4 regions of the Paenibacillus sp. VCA1 genome follow, and region 1 is predicted to be linked to each of the others. Evidence: riboswitches for the same ligand, from Rfam matches in the RefSeq annotation. Region 1 holds a riboswitch; each other region holds the start of a gene.
What was found. Region 1 has a riboswitch for cyclic di-GMP ahead of RJP21_RS18260 (S-layer homology domain-containing protein). Riboswitches for the same ligand answer to the same signal wherever they lie in the genome.
Positions count from the first base shown of each region.

Region 2: linked by a shared signal. The riboswitch ahead of RJP21_RS01580 (S-layer homology domain-containing protein) and the one ahead of RJP21_RS18260 (S-layer homology domain-containing protein) in region 1 are both predicted to bind cyclic di-GMP.
Region 3: linked by a shared signal. The riboswitch ahead of RJP21_RS08585 (Ig-like domain-containing protein) and the one ahead of RJP21_RS18260 (S-layer homology domain-containing protein) in region 1 are both predicted to bind cyclic di-GMP.
Region 4: linked by a shared signal. The riboswitch ahead of RJP21_RS00570 (MucBP domain-containing protein) and the one ahead of RJP21_RS18260 (S-layer homology domain-containing protein) in region 1 are both predicted to bind cyclic di-GMP.

Region 1 covers NZ_JAVLSX010000007.1:351,362-355,579, forward strand. The annotation lists gene RJP21_RS18255 (ArsR/SmtB family transcription factor) at 1-626, opposite strand, end outside; gene RJP21_RS18260 (S-layer homology domain-containing protein) at 860-2,377, opposite strand; cyclic di-GMP riboswitch class I at 2,466-2,556, opposite strand; gene RJP21_RS18265 (GerAB/ArcD/ProY family transporter) at 3,043-4,140, opposite strand.
Region 2 covers NZ_JAVLSX010000001.1:382,464-386,681, forward strand. The annotation lists gene RJP21_RS01570 (MFS transporter) at 1-60, shown strand, start outside; gene RJP21_RS01575 (peptidase) at 353-1,606, opposite strand; cyclic di-GMP riboswitch class I at 2,026-2,121, shown strand; gene RJP21_RS01580 (S-layer homology domain-containing protein) at 2,158-4,173, shown strand; gene RJP21_RS01585 (DUF6531 domain-containing protein) at 4,166-4,218, shown strand, end outside.
Region 3 covers NZ_JAVLSX010000003.1:449,684-453,901, forward strand. The annotation lists gene RJP21_RS08585 (Ig-like domain-containing protein) at 1-1,629, opposite strand, end outside; cyclic di-GMP riboswitch class I at 1,910-1,999, opposite strand; gene RJP21_RS08590 (helix-turn-helix transcriptional regulator) at 2,374-3,252, opposite strand; gene RJP21_RS08595 (NADPH-dependent FMN reductase) at 3,452-4,021, shown strand; gene RJP21_RS08600 (Dabb family protein) at 4,045-4,218, shown strand, end outside.
Region 4 covers NZ_JAVLSX010000001.1:120,375-124,592, forward strand. The annotation lists gene RJP21_RS00565 (hypothetical protein) at 1-1,727, shown strand, start outside; cyclic di-GMP riboswitch class I at 2,050-2,138, shown strand; gene RJP21_RS00570 (MucBP domain-containing protein) at 2,210-4,218, shown strand, end outside.

The DNA.
Region 1 (4,218 bases):
CACGAGCCAACCTCAACCTCGTTCACCCATACTGTAATTTCCGAAGGCCAATCATTATTATAGTTCGGAGCTTCCGAGCAAAGTTCCAGGGAGAATTCGAGCGTATGGATTTGCGCTCCCGCAGGCAGCTTTTTTGGGAAACGATATTCAATCCAACCTTTCCGAAACCAGATGATTTCAGCCGTCCTGCTCTCCGGAAGATAGAAATTGACGGGCTCATCCTCTTGAAATACCATGCCTGACGTGTTTGCCATGCCGCAAGTCGGCACAATGTCAAAGTTGCTGAAGTGTCCGATCGGCATTTCCATCTCTACGACTTTGGTTGTATTCGGATCGTAAGCACCCGGATTCAAAATGAGACGAACGTCGTCAAAATTCCGGCTGCACACTTTCATAGCCCCTCGAGTTGCCGGTTGAAGTTCTGTTACAATCAATTCGGCCTCTTCCAGTACTTTGACATTGTTGGCGGCAGTGGAAACGGGGATATCCAGCTTTTCGGCAATTTCAAGAATATTGAGATTGGGTTTGTCCAACAGCAATTTGATGATATTGACCCTTGTATGCGTGCCGAGTGCATGCGCTACCTTAACCAATCGTTCGGAATCATTTATGGAAACTTCAAGCAACGGGATGTCACCTTCCTGTGAATTGATTTATTTACAATATTATAAACAATAAATCACGTATATGTACAGAAATATTGTATTAAAACAATAAAAACATAATGACGCTTCAATTTACATCAATCCTCTAATCATAAACAGTAAATCGTATCCTAAAAAATTGAACTTCGACTCCTGCCCCCGTGATAAATGCTCAAAAAGCCGCATCGAGGCGGCTTTTTCCATGCAGTAAACCATTAATCGGGCAGAATAATGTTATGTTTTGAAAACAACTTCAGCAGGTCGTTCCATGTCATTAGGATGTCCCCGTTTTTGTAAGGCAGCTTTATGTCTTGCAATTCCGCGGGTTTGAGCTGTTCTTCGCGGCCATCTTCCTTGTAATACGTTATATCCCCGCTAAACTCTAACATGCCTAAGGCGGTGCCGTTCACGATCGACCCGGTAAATTTGACCTCTTTAAATTTGTAAAAAAGATCGTCTTTGTAACTCCATCTCCAGGTGGCGTACACGTTTGTCCCCAAGCTTGGCTCAGCATACTCTTTCACCCATATGCTTTTGTTTACTTTACCGTCGCCTTCAAACCCGCCGTCACCGCCCGGACGCTTGTTTGTGCCATCCATGTTTTCCGAGGATGTGAGAACGTTTTGCTTGTAGGTATAAAACTTCAATTCGCTTTGATCCTCTTGCCCGTTGGCAATAACCATCATGTCGGCATATTTTTTCGCATCCTTATTTACGGCAAACCAAAGATTTTCTATAGACTCCGCCGGTATCATAAAGACGCCGTTGATTTTTTTCATCGGGTTTTGCCCGTCGAGCGGAATCTCTTCGGACCCTAAAACCGGATTTTTCGGATTATTATGGATAAAGGAATCGACTTCGCCGCTTCTGAATGTATTCGTTTCGATTCCGTTTGTCGTCGTCACCCTGCCGTCGGCATTTTCTTGATAACTTATTCCAAATGCAGCGCATACTTCTTCAATCGGAAAATAGACGATTCCGTTCTGAACAACCGGCTTTGTTTTAAAAGCAATGGGTTTGTCATCCAGCTTTAATACGGGGATCATTGTATTTTGATTTTGAGTTTTTCCTGTTTCAATTGCGACCTTTTCATTTCCGAACGGAATGTCCGGCAGCTTGCTCGTGTCCGAACTTGTTGCCGGTCTTGCGTGCATTTCACCTGATCCGTGATCCGACAAGTTTTTGATAAACTGAACCGCCTCGGCACGCGTCAGCGTCTTGGAACCGTTAAAGCTGGTGATGGTCGGCTGACCGCCCTCGCCTTTGGCTAGCCCCTTGCCGTACATAAACCGGATGGCATCATCGCCTTCATAATTCATACCTTCCGCCGAGGCGATCAGCTCCGCCACACGGAGACGCGTAATCGGCTGGTTTTGTGCTTTGATGTCTGAAGAGCTTACGGGATAATTCAAGGATTCGGCAAGCATGTAATAAGGCTCTGCCCATCTGGGAGAACCGTTCTGGGCATCCGGTCTGTAGCTATGTATGAGCATGGACAAAAACTCGGCCTGCGTTACCGATTGATTCGGTTTGAACGTGCCGTCTTCATAGCCGCGTACGATGTTTTTGCTGAGCGCCCAAGCAACGCTGTCTGCCGACCAATGCGATTTCATGTCCGCAAAAGGGACCTTGGCCGTAAGACGATCCGCATGCAGCTCTGGCGCAAATAAACCGCCCATCCCTAAGGTTATCGCAGTCTGTACGGTTAACATCACTTTCAAAGATTTCTTCATTCGTTCATCCCTCTCTGCTACTCTTGATCGTTGTCGATCAACAAAAGAAAACCACCTTGTATAAGGAGGTTTGCTTAGGAGACATATGTAATGCAGGCTGGCAATCGGTATTCCATGAACGAAATCGACGACCCATGCCTTTGCGTCCCGGCTTTTCAACCGGTTTGCCCCAAAAGTCTGTATTCATTTGTTGATGAATCCATTTCATAATGGGTTATTAAACAAAAGCGGCATTATGAAAATGATTGGATATAAACAGTATATTCGATGTATTTTCAAAAGGAAATAATAAAACTTCTACCTTGAAGCAGCAGACCCAAAGGCTCAAAATGGGTTTACATGCTAAGTTGGCTGTATCATACTATTGTCCGCAATACCTTTACTCATAGCAATAATTGCATGAAGCACAAAAAGCTTAATGGAACAGTTGAAATTTTCTTACGCTGCCCCATTGAGTTTTTGTCATTTTCCTCAAAATTCCTGCTTGATGAGTTCCGGTTTTATATTGAGGACGACCCCCATCAAACCGGACACATCGATTCTTAGTTTAGACACACCGCCTCCCGCAGGATTTTAAGATGATGAGTTAAAGTGGATTTTGGCATTAAATCTTTAAAAACTGCACAGTTCTGCTCGCCGAATCATGTTGCGTTCTCATCAGCGCCCTATCCGCCTTTTGCCGCCTGCAGCTTGCTACGGATCCATGCTACCAGGAAGAGGAGCAGCCCGAACACAAGCAACGAGAAATCGAACCATATGTGACTCGTCGACAAATAACGTTCAAACTCGACGTCACTGGAAAGGCCCCATAAGCTCGCGATCAATGACAAAAGTCCAAGCGGCAAGGCGAGCGCCCGGTAATCCTTGAGTCCGCTCCATTCGGCAATGGCTGTCACGGCTGCGTAATGATAAGTGGACAATTCGATAAACGTGCCTGGCAGCCATACAGCTAACAGCAAGGCATCGATATGCTGAAAAAATTCACCGAGTCCGATATATCGGACGACTTCGATAAACGGATAGTTCAATGTACCGGCATACTCGCCAAAAAGAAAAACGGATACAAGCCCGGACGCTGCAAGTGTGAGCATTTCTCCAAACCAGGCAGCCATTACGAATAACGCTGCCCTTCGCTTACTCGACAATAACGGAAAAAACAATCCCAACAAAAGATACCCGGAGAACCAGGTGAATGGAACGATGGCTCCCTTAAGCGAAGGTACCGGACCTTTTCCCATGATCGGGAAAGCATTCGATACGGCCCATTCAGGGATCGTGAGAACGCTCAGTATTACGAACACAACGATGGTAACCGGAAGAAACAATTGCGCCAACCGGCCAAGCACCTCTACACCCCCTCTAACCGCATATGCTACAAGAAACATAATACCTCCCGAGATGACGAGGGGCGGGGTATTCTCCAAAAAGACGGAGGAAATGAAATCACTGTAAATTCGTAAAATAACGCTTGTCAGATAAGCGGCGTAAAATATGATGACAAATCCCGCCGCTTTTCCCAGTATTTTTCCAAAAATCCGCTTGCTGTACCCGATAATTGTTTCTTCCGGAAACATGCGGTTGAGCCGCAGCATGGCCAGCACGAAGAATATTCCGGCCAGATGCGACCAAATGGGCGACAACCATAAATCCCGACCCGCCGCCTCCCCAGCAATTTTGGGAATCAGCAGCAGACCGTCGTAGGCCATCAGGGAATATAGTAGAAGCGCCAATTGTCCTGAAGATATTTTCCCTTTTTCCACCATCTGCAAACACCTCATCAACTTAATAAGCCGGAAAATGGTCTGTAGAGCCACTCAATCAATCGGATTGGGCCTGGCATT
Region 2 (4,218 bases), on a different contig from region 1:
TATACAATGCTCATCATTCCGATGACGGTCGCTCTCGCCGGAAGGAAGCGGACGGATTGAGGGAGCGCCGTACGAACCGGCATCGGCCGTAAGTCACCTAACCCCCGTCGAATGTAAGCGAACATCCCGCCCGTGCGTCCGGTGGTCATGTCTGCATACGGTCTTTCATATACAGTCCGGCCATAAAAAACCCGGCCGATTCATCAGAAGAATCGGCCGGGTTTTGGCGCGTTTAGGCAAGTTTTTAGATATAAGAAGGTATATGCTAGAGACTCGCCATCCTTATATCGCAAGTAAATCTTCAGCTAAACGCGGTCTGGCTGCCTTGGATGTACATCGATAGACGTTTTTTTTATTTAGGCTGTACCGCATCTTTGTCGGACGTCACGATCACCACTTCGGCGTTTGTGATGCCGGGAATCGACTTGGTCATGATCGGAGAATGGTAGGCGATGATTTTGGTGCCCGCGCGAAGCGCGGTTTCGCCGCCCAGTGTCGGAATGATCGTCGTATCCTTCGAGATGTTCAGAATGACGTCGTTGTCGATGGAATCATCGGAGCCTACATTCACATAGACTTGATCGGCCGATGTGCGATCCGAAGCTTTGACGGTACCTTCAATCTTGACCGTTTCCGCTTTTTTCACCACGATTTTGCCGGCATGGGTTTGGGCCGGATAAATCATCAGCATGATGTCGCTGTAGTAAACGTCCACGCGGGTATCCGCCTTCAGGGCATCCTTGGTCAGTGCCTTCCCGTCTTCGTCGACGATTTGGGTTTTGTCATCGACGGAGAGAACGACGTAGTTGACGCCGCCCTTTTCATGGGCCTTGCCGATGACGGTCACTTTGCCGTCCGCCGTATTGGTGATGATGCCGTCCGTACCGGCTTTCAGTTCTTGATCCTCACTTCCGGTTTCACCGCTGCCGGTGTCTTCGGTGTTCACGATCACGTAGTTCGTTCCGGATTGCGGCGGAAGGCTCATCGCAACGGCCGGACCGTAAAATGCTCTCACGCTCATGCCTTCCTTGATGTCTCCGGCGGCAATGGCTTTGCGGTTTTGATCGATGATCGTCGCTTTATCCGCGAAATGCAGCCAAATTTCCTCGTCGTGTTTGTTGTAAAGGTCAGTACCTTTTACCAAAATGCGGCCGTCTCTTACCTCGGTTACCTTACCGTCGATAGCCGAGAAGCTTTGGTCCTGAACGACCAGCGTCAGCGCGGTTCCGCGGGCCGGAAGGCTTTTTGTAATGTTCGGGCTATAGAAAGCTTTGACGGTTTTGCGCCCGTCGATGATTTTTTGCAGAGGAACGGTTTTGCCTTTGGCGTCGATGAATTTCGTTTTTGGCGTAATGGCCAGGATGATTTCGTCCTGATCGGTCGGCGCGAGTCCGCGTCCGGTCACGGTAATGAATTTATCGGATTTGTCTTGCACGAAATTCGTGATTTGTCCCCAAGTTGCCGGAACGTTTTTAACGTCGGTTTGCTTGTTGGCGTTTTCCTTTTGCACCGCTTGGGCAGGGAGCTGCTGCGCGTTTGCCGCCACGGGCATGGCTGCCAGAGCCAAAATGGATGCGGTCGCGAGCACTTTGTACATTTTATTCATCTGTCATTCCTCCTATATGCGTGAGCTTGTACGAACGTTTTGGTTACCAGTCGGCTGCTCATTTCCGAAATACTTTTGCCAAACTTGCATTGGAAAATGATGCATGCCTTTCATCGTTCCAGACGGGGCGTTAACGCAAAATGTTGCATAAACGGCGAGTTTTCAAGAAATTCCGGCTTCCGACTCTTTTTTTAGCAGGAAGGCCTGCACGGCAAATTGCAGTTTGTTTACTCTCTGTTAAAAGAATGGACTAGAAATAGCAGACATCCCAATTTTCGTATTTATGCAAATCATAATTACGAAAATTAAGTCTCTAAGAACCATATATTTCATTACATATTGTAACTTATTGTAACTATTTATATAATCTTGATTAAAAATAGATTCAAAGAACTACGCAGAAAGCGCTAAACCAGGTGCTTGAACAAAGGCAAACCCGTACGAAAGTCGGGGACGCAAAGCCACGGGTCTTACTCCATGAAGCCTATTCATGGACTGACAGCCGGGTTGCTCATGGTGCTTGGTTTTTTGCTGTCTTAAGGAGGAAAAACATGAGGGGTAGTACTAAAAAATGGATGGCAGCTCTGCTTGCGGCAGGACTGCTGGGGGGAGTCATTCCGGAGGTGCAGCGGGTCTCAGCGGAAACCGTGTTCACCTACCAGGACGAAACGTCCCCGTTATCGATTAGCGGCGCAAACATCCGGATTTCGGGCGAACATGCGGTGTGGCGCGGAAACAGCGCCAAGCTGAAAGGGCAAATTTTTTACGGGAATACGAAAACCGGACAAAGCCAAGCGATCACGACCCATGGAAAATTGACCGATTCTCCTTCCGTCGGGATCAACGGCAAAGGGGAAGCGGTCGTCGTTTGGATCGATAAGCGGAATGACGGCGGCACCGACGACAATTTGAACTGGGACGTATACAGCTACAATGTCAGCACGAAAACCGAAACCAAGCTGAACAAAAATACGGGACAAAACAGCACGCCGCTGGCGGACGGCGATTTCGTGGTCTGGCAGACGTTTCCTTCCTATACGATGACCTTGTACAACTTGGCAACTGGAGAGTTAACCGATTTGGGGCGAGGCCGGGATCCTGTGATAAAGAACGGAAGCGTTGTCTACAAAGGCGGCGAAGACGGAGATTTATACGAATATAACGTCGCCACGGGCAAACATAACAAAATCGTCGACCTGCCATATACCGAATATGTGGAGCGTTTTGCATTTAACGGCGAAGAAATTTTGTGGAAACAAAAAGATTTGGACGGAAACGGGAAGTACGTCTACATAGATATAAGCAGCAACAGCCCGCAGCCGGTCGATTTGACGAAGCCGGCCAAGGAAGGGCAACGCGAGTATAAAGAAATGAGTATCTCCCACGGAACGGCCGTTTGGCTGGAAGCTTCCGGCGATGCGGCGATCATGCGGGCAGCCGATCTGAAAAGCGGGCAAATCTTCAGTTTGGGCCTGACGAAACCTACCGCTTTTATCGGCTTTAACGGGGAGAAGCTGACATTCGTCAACAACGGAACGCTGGTTAGCCGTGATATTATCCGGACCGAAAAAACGGAAGCCACGCCGGCAAACGGCAGCGGAACCGGGAGCATACCGGCTGAAGGCATCGTTATCGGGCCAAAAGGAGGCGTGGCGGCGAAGGGACAAGCGTTCCAGCTTGAATTCGGCCAGGGAGCGTTCGCTTCCGATACCCGGATTACGCTTGAAAAAATCGGCAGCCTTCCGTCCGACCGTCTCGCGAGCGGCATGACCTGGACCGGCGTGGCGTGGAAGTGGACCGCAGACACGAAACCTTTGAAATCAGCTTTGCTAACCTTCCAGTTGGATGAGCCGCTGAAAAATGCCGATGCGGCAAACCGCGCAGGCATTTACCGCTTTGACGAAAGCGCGGAACGCTGGGTGTATTGCGGGGGAACGGTCGACGCGTTATGGAAAACGGTACGCGCGAAGGTTCAAGAGCCGGGCTTATACGGCATTTTCCTGTATGCGCCATCCTTTAAGGACATGAACGGCCATTGGGCGAAAGCGGAAGTGGAAGTGCTGGCCTCCCGGTGGATCGTGAACGGCATGGAAAACGGAGCGTTTGCGCCCGGACAGCCGGTGACGCGCGCCCAATTCGCCAAGATGCTCGTTCAAGCCGCCGGACTGGATGCGCAGCAGTCTGAGAATCGCCGCTCCTTCCGCGACGTCCCTGAGGGGCATTGGGCGGCCGACTCGGTCGAGCAGGCGGCGGCAGCGGGATGGATCCAAGGGTATGAAGGCGGCCTGTTCAAGCCGAACGCGCCGATCACCCGGGCGGAAATGATGGTCATGCTGGCGAATGCGGCAGGCCTTCGTAAAGACGAACAAAGCGATCTCCTTGCAGGATACAAGGACGCCGGATCGGTTCGGGATTGGGCCAAGCCGTCCGTACAGGCCGCGATTCAAAGCGGGTTGATCAAGGGCGACGGGGATCGTCTGAATCCGGGAGCGACATCGACACGGGCCGAGGCCGCGATGGTCATTTACCGCTGGCTGGCGATGAAGGGAGAGGTGTTCCATGATTAATCGGCTGAAACCCCGGGCGCTAAAGGGCTGCTTCGACAAGCTTGG
Region 3 (4,218 bases), on a different contig from region 1:
ATTCGCGTCTGCGGTAGTTGTAAGCGTAATATTGTCATTAACTTTAACCGTAACCGTCGCTCCCGGTGTCGCTGTACCCGCAAACTCCGGCTTTCCAGTAAACACTTTTTCTCCGGACGGTTGATCCATCGCCACCGCTGGCGCTAATGTGTCTACTTCTACGGTCTTCGATACTGGCGTCGATGTTTTACCGTCTTTGGTTGCCGTAATTTCAACATTGTAAGTGTCGTCAGGCAAATCCGTGTCCGGCTTTACGCTCCAGTTGCCATTCGCATCTGCAATAGTTGTGAGGGTAATATTGTCATTAATCTTAACCTTAACCGTTGCTCCCGGTGTCGCTGTACCCGCAAACTCCGGCTTTCCAGTGAACACTTTATCTCCGGACGGCTGTTCAAGCGCTACCGCCGGTGGCGTTGTGTCTACTTCTAAGGTCTTCAATACTGGCGCTGATGTTCTATCGTAATTGGTAGCTGTGATTTCAATATTGTATATATCATTTGGCAAATCCGTATCCGGCTTTACACTCCAGTTGCCATTGGCATCTGCGGTTGCCGTGAGCGTAATATTATCATCAATTTTAACCTTAACTGTTGCTCCCGGTGTCGCTGTACCCGCAAACTCCGGCTTTCCAATGAACACTTTATCTCCGGATGGTTGATCCAGCGTTACCGTTGGCAACGATTGCCACAACAGAGCATTACCCACGCCATAAACTGCAAAAAGAGGATAGTTATCAGCAATCAGATTTTCCAGCCCCGCCAAGTCGCCTGCTATTGCTTGTCCAAACTTACTACCTGCAGTCATACGATTTTGTGCGGTAATACCTGCTTTTCCGGTAAATGCGCCCTTTAGGGTAAGAAACGTATTGCCTTGCAGATTAACGTTTCGATCCTTTTGTTGGCCTGATTCTACTATTGTATTCCCAGTTATGCTTGCATCGCCGGAAAGATTGAACGTCCCTGCTTGCAGATCTACTCCACCGCCGATATTATCAGTAATCAGACCACCGGTCATAGTGAAAGTACCGCCACCAATCAAAACCGTACCTGAACTCGCATACGAATTACCTCTAATTTCCCCACCAGTCATTTCTACAACTGCAGTAGAACTCATGAGATAGACTGCACTTCCAGGAAACTTCGAGTAATTATTTTGTAAAACAGCACCTTCTGTAATGAACAGTTTTCCCGACCTATCGACATTCACTATTCTTCCCCAGGAAGGATCGGAATTACCGTCAATTATAATATTTTTCAAAGTTAGCCCGCCCGCTGTGAGATTAATTAGTGTGTCCTTTTGGGCACCAGTTGGGGTCCCACGTTTAATTACAGCAGGATTTACGACACCATCAGCCGTGGTGATCGTAATATTCTTTGCCTGATTAATTTCAAGGAATGAATTATTCTGTGCGGATAATGTGATATTGTCCAAGAGAAATATCGTTCCTCCGTCATTTATCTCTAAATAGGCCTTGCTCAATGTGGCATACGGAAACTTTTTAGTTCCATCCCCAGTGGTGTCATTGCCGCCACTGGCTACATAAACTTCCGAAGAAGCGGCATAACTGATCGGAGTCCCTAAGCTTGCCCCTATACCCGTGAAGACAAGAGAAAAAATCAGGAACATCATCCCTATTTTCCGTAAACTAATGTTATTGCTTAGCAAATAGATCATTCCTTTCTTGTGTGAAGTTATTTTAATGCACTCTTTTAGCTACCCTTGTCCACCTCTTTTGTTACTTTTTTAAAAAATGCTATGTCAGGATCACACGAGCTGCAGAAGTCAATTGGCACAAAAACGATAAGAATTACGGCCAGTCCTTACAGCAACGGGCTCCTTCAATAGAATAACTAAGAAAATAAAAACTCCATCCAATAGCAAGCGCCAGTAGACGGAGTTTCCCGTCGTATTCGGCAGCTGGCTGGCATAGGCACTTAGCTTCCTTTAGCCCCTTTAGCTTTGCGTCCCCGATTTTCAAGCGGGTTTGCTCTTTTCGTACGAGTGTATATATGTAAAATTTGCAGTAAAACTTCCTATTTGTTAGCCTTCCTCAAAATTATAGGCTAGTCAACTAGCCTCGATTTTGTTGAATTGTATCTCATGATGTCTGTTTTAGTACTTTAGTAGCTACTTTTGACATTATATGTGGCAATTCTGAATATTTTCTGAATAAACCTGCTGTTGTCAGAATAAAACCAAAAGAGTCTGTCCCTAAAGTAGTTTTGCTCACTTGAAGAGAAAGCTAGCTTGATGAAAGTGAAAAAAGAAATGGCGGTGCTAGGTGGTTATGCCTGCACCGCCATTTCTGGCTTTTGGTCAAAAGGCATCCTCTGCAGGGTGCCTTGATTCATACCTAACAAAAGATGCCTCATACTAAACTCTTTGAGAAGATTCTAGCGACTCTGACTGCCGGCCCCGATAATCAATTAACAGCTGCTGCATTTTTTCCACCGTCCCGTCTTGATGGGGAACATGAATGGAAACGGTCAAATTTGTATCGTTCAAATGCTGAAATGAAACAAAATCAAAATTCAAAATCCCGAGATTCGGACACTGCAGCGCTTTGGGAGCATCGATGGCATCGAGAATCTCATGGGAGTCCCAAAATTCCCGAAACTCGCTGCTGGCTTGACACAACGCCTCGAATTGACCAGACCACCAGGGGTCGTCAACGTGCCGCGCATACCCCGCATGGAAATTTGCGGCGACCCGCCGCGCATGCAATTCCCATTGGTCTCCCTTGAGGTAGCGAAAACGGGGCGAAGTAAACGTCATCCAGACAAAATTCCGCTCCCTTTCAGACATAGCCGCGAGATCCCCGTTCAACGCGCAATAGGCCTCATTCCAAGCAATAATGTTCATACGTGCATCCATCACATTTGACGGGGACAAATTTTGGCTATCCAAAAAACGTTGAAGCTCAGGTGTTACCTTAGAGGTTGGATTCGTTTCGACTAAGGGGATCTGCTTACGTGCAAGATAATACAGATGCCTGCGTTCCGATTCATCGAGCCGAAGCACTTCTGCTATTCGATCAAGAACCTCGGCGGATACGTTGATATGACGCCCTTGTTCCAAGTAGGTATACCAATCCAGTCCCACGTCTGCCAACAGAGCGACCTCGCTGCGGCGCAGCCCGGGTGTCCGTCTGCGTCCGGTTTCCGGCAATCCCGCTTGCTTAGGGGTCATTCGTTCCCGGCGTGAGCGTAAAAAACGGGACAATTCCTCATAACGGTCCAATCTGTACGCCATGATCTCCATGCCTCCTATCCATTGATGAACGTAGGATTCCCGATCCTACGATAACCAGATCTCTTCCTAGCCTCGTTAGGTGCATATACACTAGTCTATGTTCTCCTTAGGGAGAATAGCAAGTATGGATGAGACCGTGATGATCGGCTAAAGCCTGTTCATATCCATCCATTCTAACCAATATGATGAGGTGATGAAAATGAAAGTAGCTGCCATTGTCGGGAGCATTCGCAAAGAATCCTTTAACTTGAAGTTAGCCTATTATATTCAAAACCGTTATAAGCATCTTTTTCAATTGGATGTATTGAATATTCGGGATCTGCCTTTTTACGATCAGGATACGGAGTCCGCTCCGCCGCAGCCGGTTATCGATTTTAAAGGCAAAGTCGCTGCTGCCGACGCCGTTTTATGGGTCACTCCCGAGTATAATTCAACCATTCCCGGCGTCATGGCGAATGCGATTGACTGGTTATCCCGCGTTGATCGAGTCATGATCGGGAAGCCCTCATGGATTGTAGGGTCTTCCATGGGATTGTTGGGATCGGTAAAAGCGCAGGGTCATCTGCGCGACATTCTCTTTGCATCCGGCATTTCCTCGCCGCTGTTACCGGGAAATGAGGTGTACATCGGCCTTGTTCATGAGAAGTTTAATGAGATGGGCGTGCTGACGGATGAAGCTACCATAAAGCACCTTGATCTCGTAGCCGAAAACTTCGTGAAATGGATGAAGGAAATTTCCCTATTGCAGCAGTTCCAAAGTCAAAAATAATCAGCAACCTTGGAGGGAGAAAAATGTTTGAGCATATTGTGTTTTTGAAGTTTAAGCCCGATGTTTCCAATACGGAAAAAGAAAATGCGGTAAAACGCGCGCAAGACTTTAAAGGGAACATTCCAGGGATCATCGATCTTAGCGCCGGGATTAACGTTACGGAGGAAATAGAGCATATGCAAGGTTTTACGCTGGGG
Region 4 (4,218 bases), on a different contig from region 1:
ACTTCGAGGAACTTTCACTGCTGGAAGGCTGGCTGCTGGAGGCTTTTTTGCCCAAACTGCCTTCGGCGGGCGTGGCGGTTCTGCTCGCGTCGCGGCCGCGCTTGCCTTTGTCATGGATTACCCATCCCGTATGGGGGCCGAGACTGACGGAGTTCCAGCTTTCGCATTTTACGAACGAGGAAATGATCGACTATATCCAATCTTTCGGGACTTTTCCGGATGAAGCGATCGGGAGGCTGGCGAGGATTAGCGATGGCCATCCGCTGGCTTTGGCTTTGTCCGTGGAAGCGGCCATCAAAGATCATGCCTTCGGTCCCGAGAAGCAAATCATATCGCAGTCCATCAGCGCCCGCGTGCTTCGCGAGCTGGCTTCGGAGAAGCTGCAGCCGATGGTGGACGTCCTAACGGTTCTGCCCGAAGCCAACCAGGAAATGCTGTCCCGTTTGACGGGCAGGGAAGTTACTTTGCAGCAGTTCCGCGAGCTCGCGGGGTTATCCTTCATCCGTTCCGGGACAGGGGGACTCGGGCTGCACGACGTGGCGAGAATGCATCTGCTAAGGGATTTTCGCCAACGTGAACCGGAGCGGCTGCGGGAGTTGCAATGCTCCGCGGCGCAGCTGCTGCATCGGAGGCTTCAGCAGGCGGACCGCAAGCAGCGCCGCGGCATCGCGTCGCAAATGCTTCTGCTGAGCAAAGATTTGTTGTCGCCGGATAGGGGGTACGCCGATTTTTCGGGCGATTCGATCCCCCCTCTTGAGCAGCCTGCGGCCGCCGACCTGCCTGATCTCCACAAGATGCTTGAAGAATGGTGCGCCTACAGCATCGATCCGCCGATGCACAGAACCTATCACGAGTTTTTGGACGAGCTGGCCGTCCGTTTTCCCGAGAGCATCGCGATCGTGCGCGACGACCGGGGAAAGCCTGCGGGCATGTTTATCATCATGCTCGTTTATGATGAAACGGGGACGCTTCTCCAACGTTATTTTCCCCACGAATTGTCGGAATGCTTTCCGGAAGAGGAATGGAACTGCGAGCCTGACAAAGCGGATACGTATTACCCTGTGCTGGCCGCTGCCACGAATGCCATACCGGGGTATTCACGGGAAGAGATTATCGGGCTTCTTATGCTCGGCCATTTGTCCCTGCTTGGCGACGGCAGCCGCGCCGTTCTTATAGCCACGAACGATGTTCTGAAACAGCAGCTGCGCGGCATCGGATTCCGCATGCGGCCGACGGCAACCCGGAATTGCGACGTATCCTGGGCGGAGGCGCATATATTGGAGCTTGACTTCCGCGCGGATAATTTCGGGGATTGGGTGCTTTCGTTTTTTAAAGGGAGCGCGGAAAGAGGGCCCCTTTTTGCGGAAGTATTTCACGCATTAAACCCGGAGGATCAAGAAAGGCAATTGCGAAAAATCCTTCTGTCGCTTCATGATCCGGTCGAACTGGAGAATTATATCGGCATGTTTCCCGGCGTGGATAGCGGAGTCGAGCTCCAGCGATGGATGCTCCGGTTCTTGAAAACGCCCGACGAATACGGGTCGACCAAGGAGTACGTCTTCCTTTTGTACGCCGCTTATTGGCAGCATGCCGGCAATCCGGAAGCCGCGGCGTTCGAATGCAGCATGAGCCGGGCCACCTTTTACCGCCATTTGAAAAAAGCCGTTGCCAATTTTGCGCGCGTGCTGGCGGCACAGCTTCGGAACGGAGGTCCGGAGCCGGGGTAAGATGCGCAAAAAGGCAAAACTTGTCGTTTGAAAAAAATGAGACGGATTTGAGACGGGGATGAAAGAAGTCCATGCTACAATGAACGAGTCGATGCTGGTTTTTATGCCCGAATTTCGATACCCGGAAGTTAGACTCGCTTTGAGTGCCAAATCAATGAACGCGAAGGGGGCCTGAAAAAATATTTTTTGAAAGTGCACATCCAAGTAATTGACAACGTAATTTCGTTAGGTATATATTGGTCAATAGTTCTAATATACTAACTTTTGGCAAATCCAAGGACATGGGCGCCGTTCGTTATGTATATCTGCAATGACGACAATTTTATATCTTTGGCACACTAATCGAAAGATTAGGTCGCAAAGCCTTGGAGTCTAACAGTCCACGTGACTTATGATCGTCCGGTTGCATTTCACATTCGTTGATGCAGCCGGGCTTTTTCGTGTTCCGGGGAACCAATCCAAATAGAGCCAAGGAGGAGAAAATGAAGCGGGGCTTAAAACTCGTAGTATCGTGGCTGTGCATATTGTCGATGTTCCTGGGATTCCTGCCGGGCAATCTATTCCTGAACTCCACATACGCAGCAGCGAACGATCTCATATGGCCCAACCCCGGAGCAGTCAATTTGACTAAGAAGGCTGATCCAGCAGGGCAAGGTCAGTGGGACATTACGCTGACCGTCGAAGGGAAGAACATTAAAACGACTTCGGATGTCGTGCTGGTCATCGACCGCTCCGGAAGTATGGATCAATCAAAGCGGATGACCAATGCAAAGACTGCGGCGAACAAGTTCGTCGACAATCTGCTGATTAAAGATTCGACGACGAGAATCGCGGTTGTGACTTTCGATAAGACGGCAAGCGAGAAATCCTCTTTCGCAGGATATGGTCAGAAAGACAGCTTAAAGAAAGTGATCGATGCAATCACAGTCAGCAATGAAGGCACCAACATCCAGGCGGGTTTAAATAAAGCGCGCGGGATGTTGGCCGGAAGTCAGGCGCAAAACAAAGTCATCGTGTTGTTGAGCGACGGCGCACCAACTTACAGCTACAAGGCATCGCATGCCGCAGCATACAATTGGCCGGAAAAGAAGTACAACTTTACTTTGTATGATTTCGGCTATAACGGTGATGTTCTCGGAAACGGCTCGAAATATGCGCTGGATAAAGGCTTTTTGGGCTGGGGCGGCGAGGTATATACCGTCGACGGCAAGAAAGTGGAAGACAACGGCATCGCCGCTTTATCCGAAGCAAAACTCGCTTGGGACGGCGGCATCGGCATTTATTCGATCGGCCTTGAAGTCGGGAATGATCCAGATGCCAAATACGTGCTGAATAATGTTCAAAATAAAGGCTATTATTCATCCAACAGCGCGGATTTGGGCAAGGTGTTCTCCGAGCTGTCCGGACAGATCGCTTACGCTGCCCAGAAAGCAATCGTTACCGACCCTATGGGCGACATGTTCGACTTGGTCGGCAAACCGACGGTTTCGCAAGGAACCATTACATGGGACGACAAGACCGAAACCTTTAAATGGGACGCCGGAAACATCATTGAAGGCTCTCCGGCTACGCTGACCTACAGGGTCAAAATGGATCAATCGAAACATCCAGATCCAAATACGCTGTATCCAACGAATGGAACAACAACGATTGACTATACCGACATCCATGGGAACAACGTGAAGAAGAACTTCGTGGTTCCCCAAGTAAGTTACGGCAAGGGCTCGATCACCGTCAAAGGTTATCGGGTAAATGCGGACGGTCAGCCGGTTAATGCCGAGGGTGTGGTGGTCGAAAGACCGGAGCTTGCACAGCAGCTTTATAGCGGTGCTTTCGCGCAGGATGGCAAAGAAGCGCTGGACATCGGCAATACGTATTCTGTGGATGCACCGACTATTGAAGGTTACCAGCTCGAAGCAGGTGACGACCCTACCAGCGTGAAACTGACCATGAAAGAGCCGACCCCGACGGTATGGTTCGGATTCATGGAGGCGGTAGCGCAGCACGTAACGGTCAAGTATTTGGACAAAGAGACGAATAAAGCGCTGGCTGAGCCAACCGACGTAACGGGACTCAAAGGCAAGCAGATTGAGCTTGAAGCGAAGAAAGTGCTTGGGTATACCCCTGAAAAGGCAAGCGACAAGTATACCTTTACGGGCAAAGAAGGCCAAGAGTACACATTCTATTACACGGCAGATAAGCAGACGGTAACCGTAAAGTATCTGGAAAGAGGCACGGACAAGGAACTTAAAGCTCCCGCAACCGAGGAAGGCGCGACGGACAAAGCCATCACGATCGTTGCTCCTGCCATTCCGGGTTATGCCCCGGAACAGCCAAGCCTGACGTACAAATTTACGGCTGAGAAAAACCAGGAAGTCGTCCTTTACTATAATGCCACCGAACAACAGGTCACGGTGCAGCATTTGGTAGAAGGCACGAACAAAGAATTGGTTCAGCCAACGATCAAAGGCGGCCATACTGGCGAGGAAGT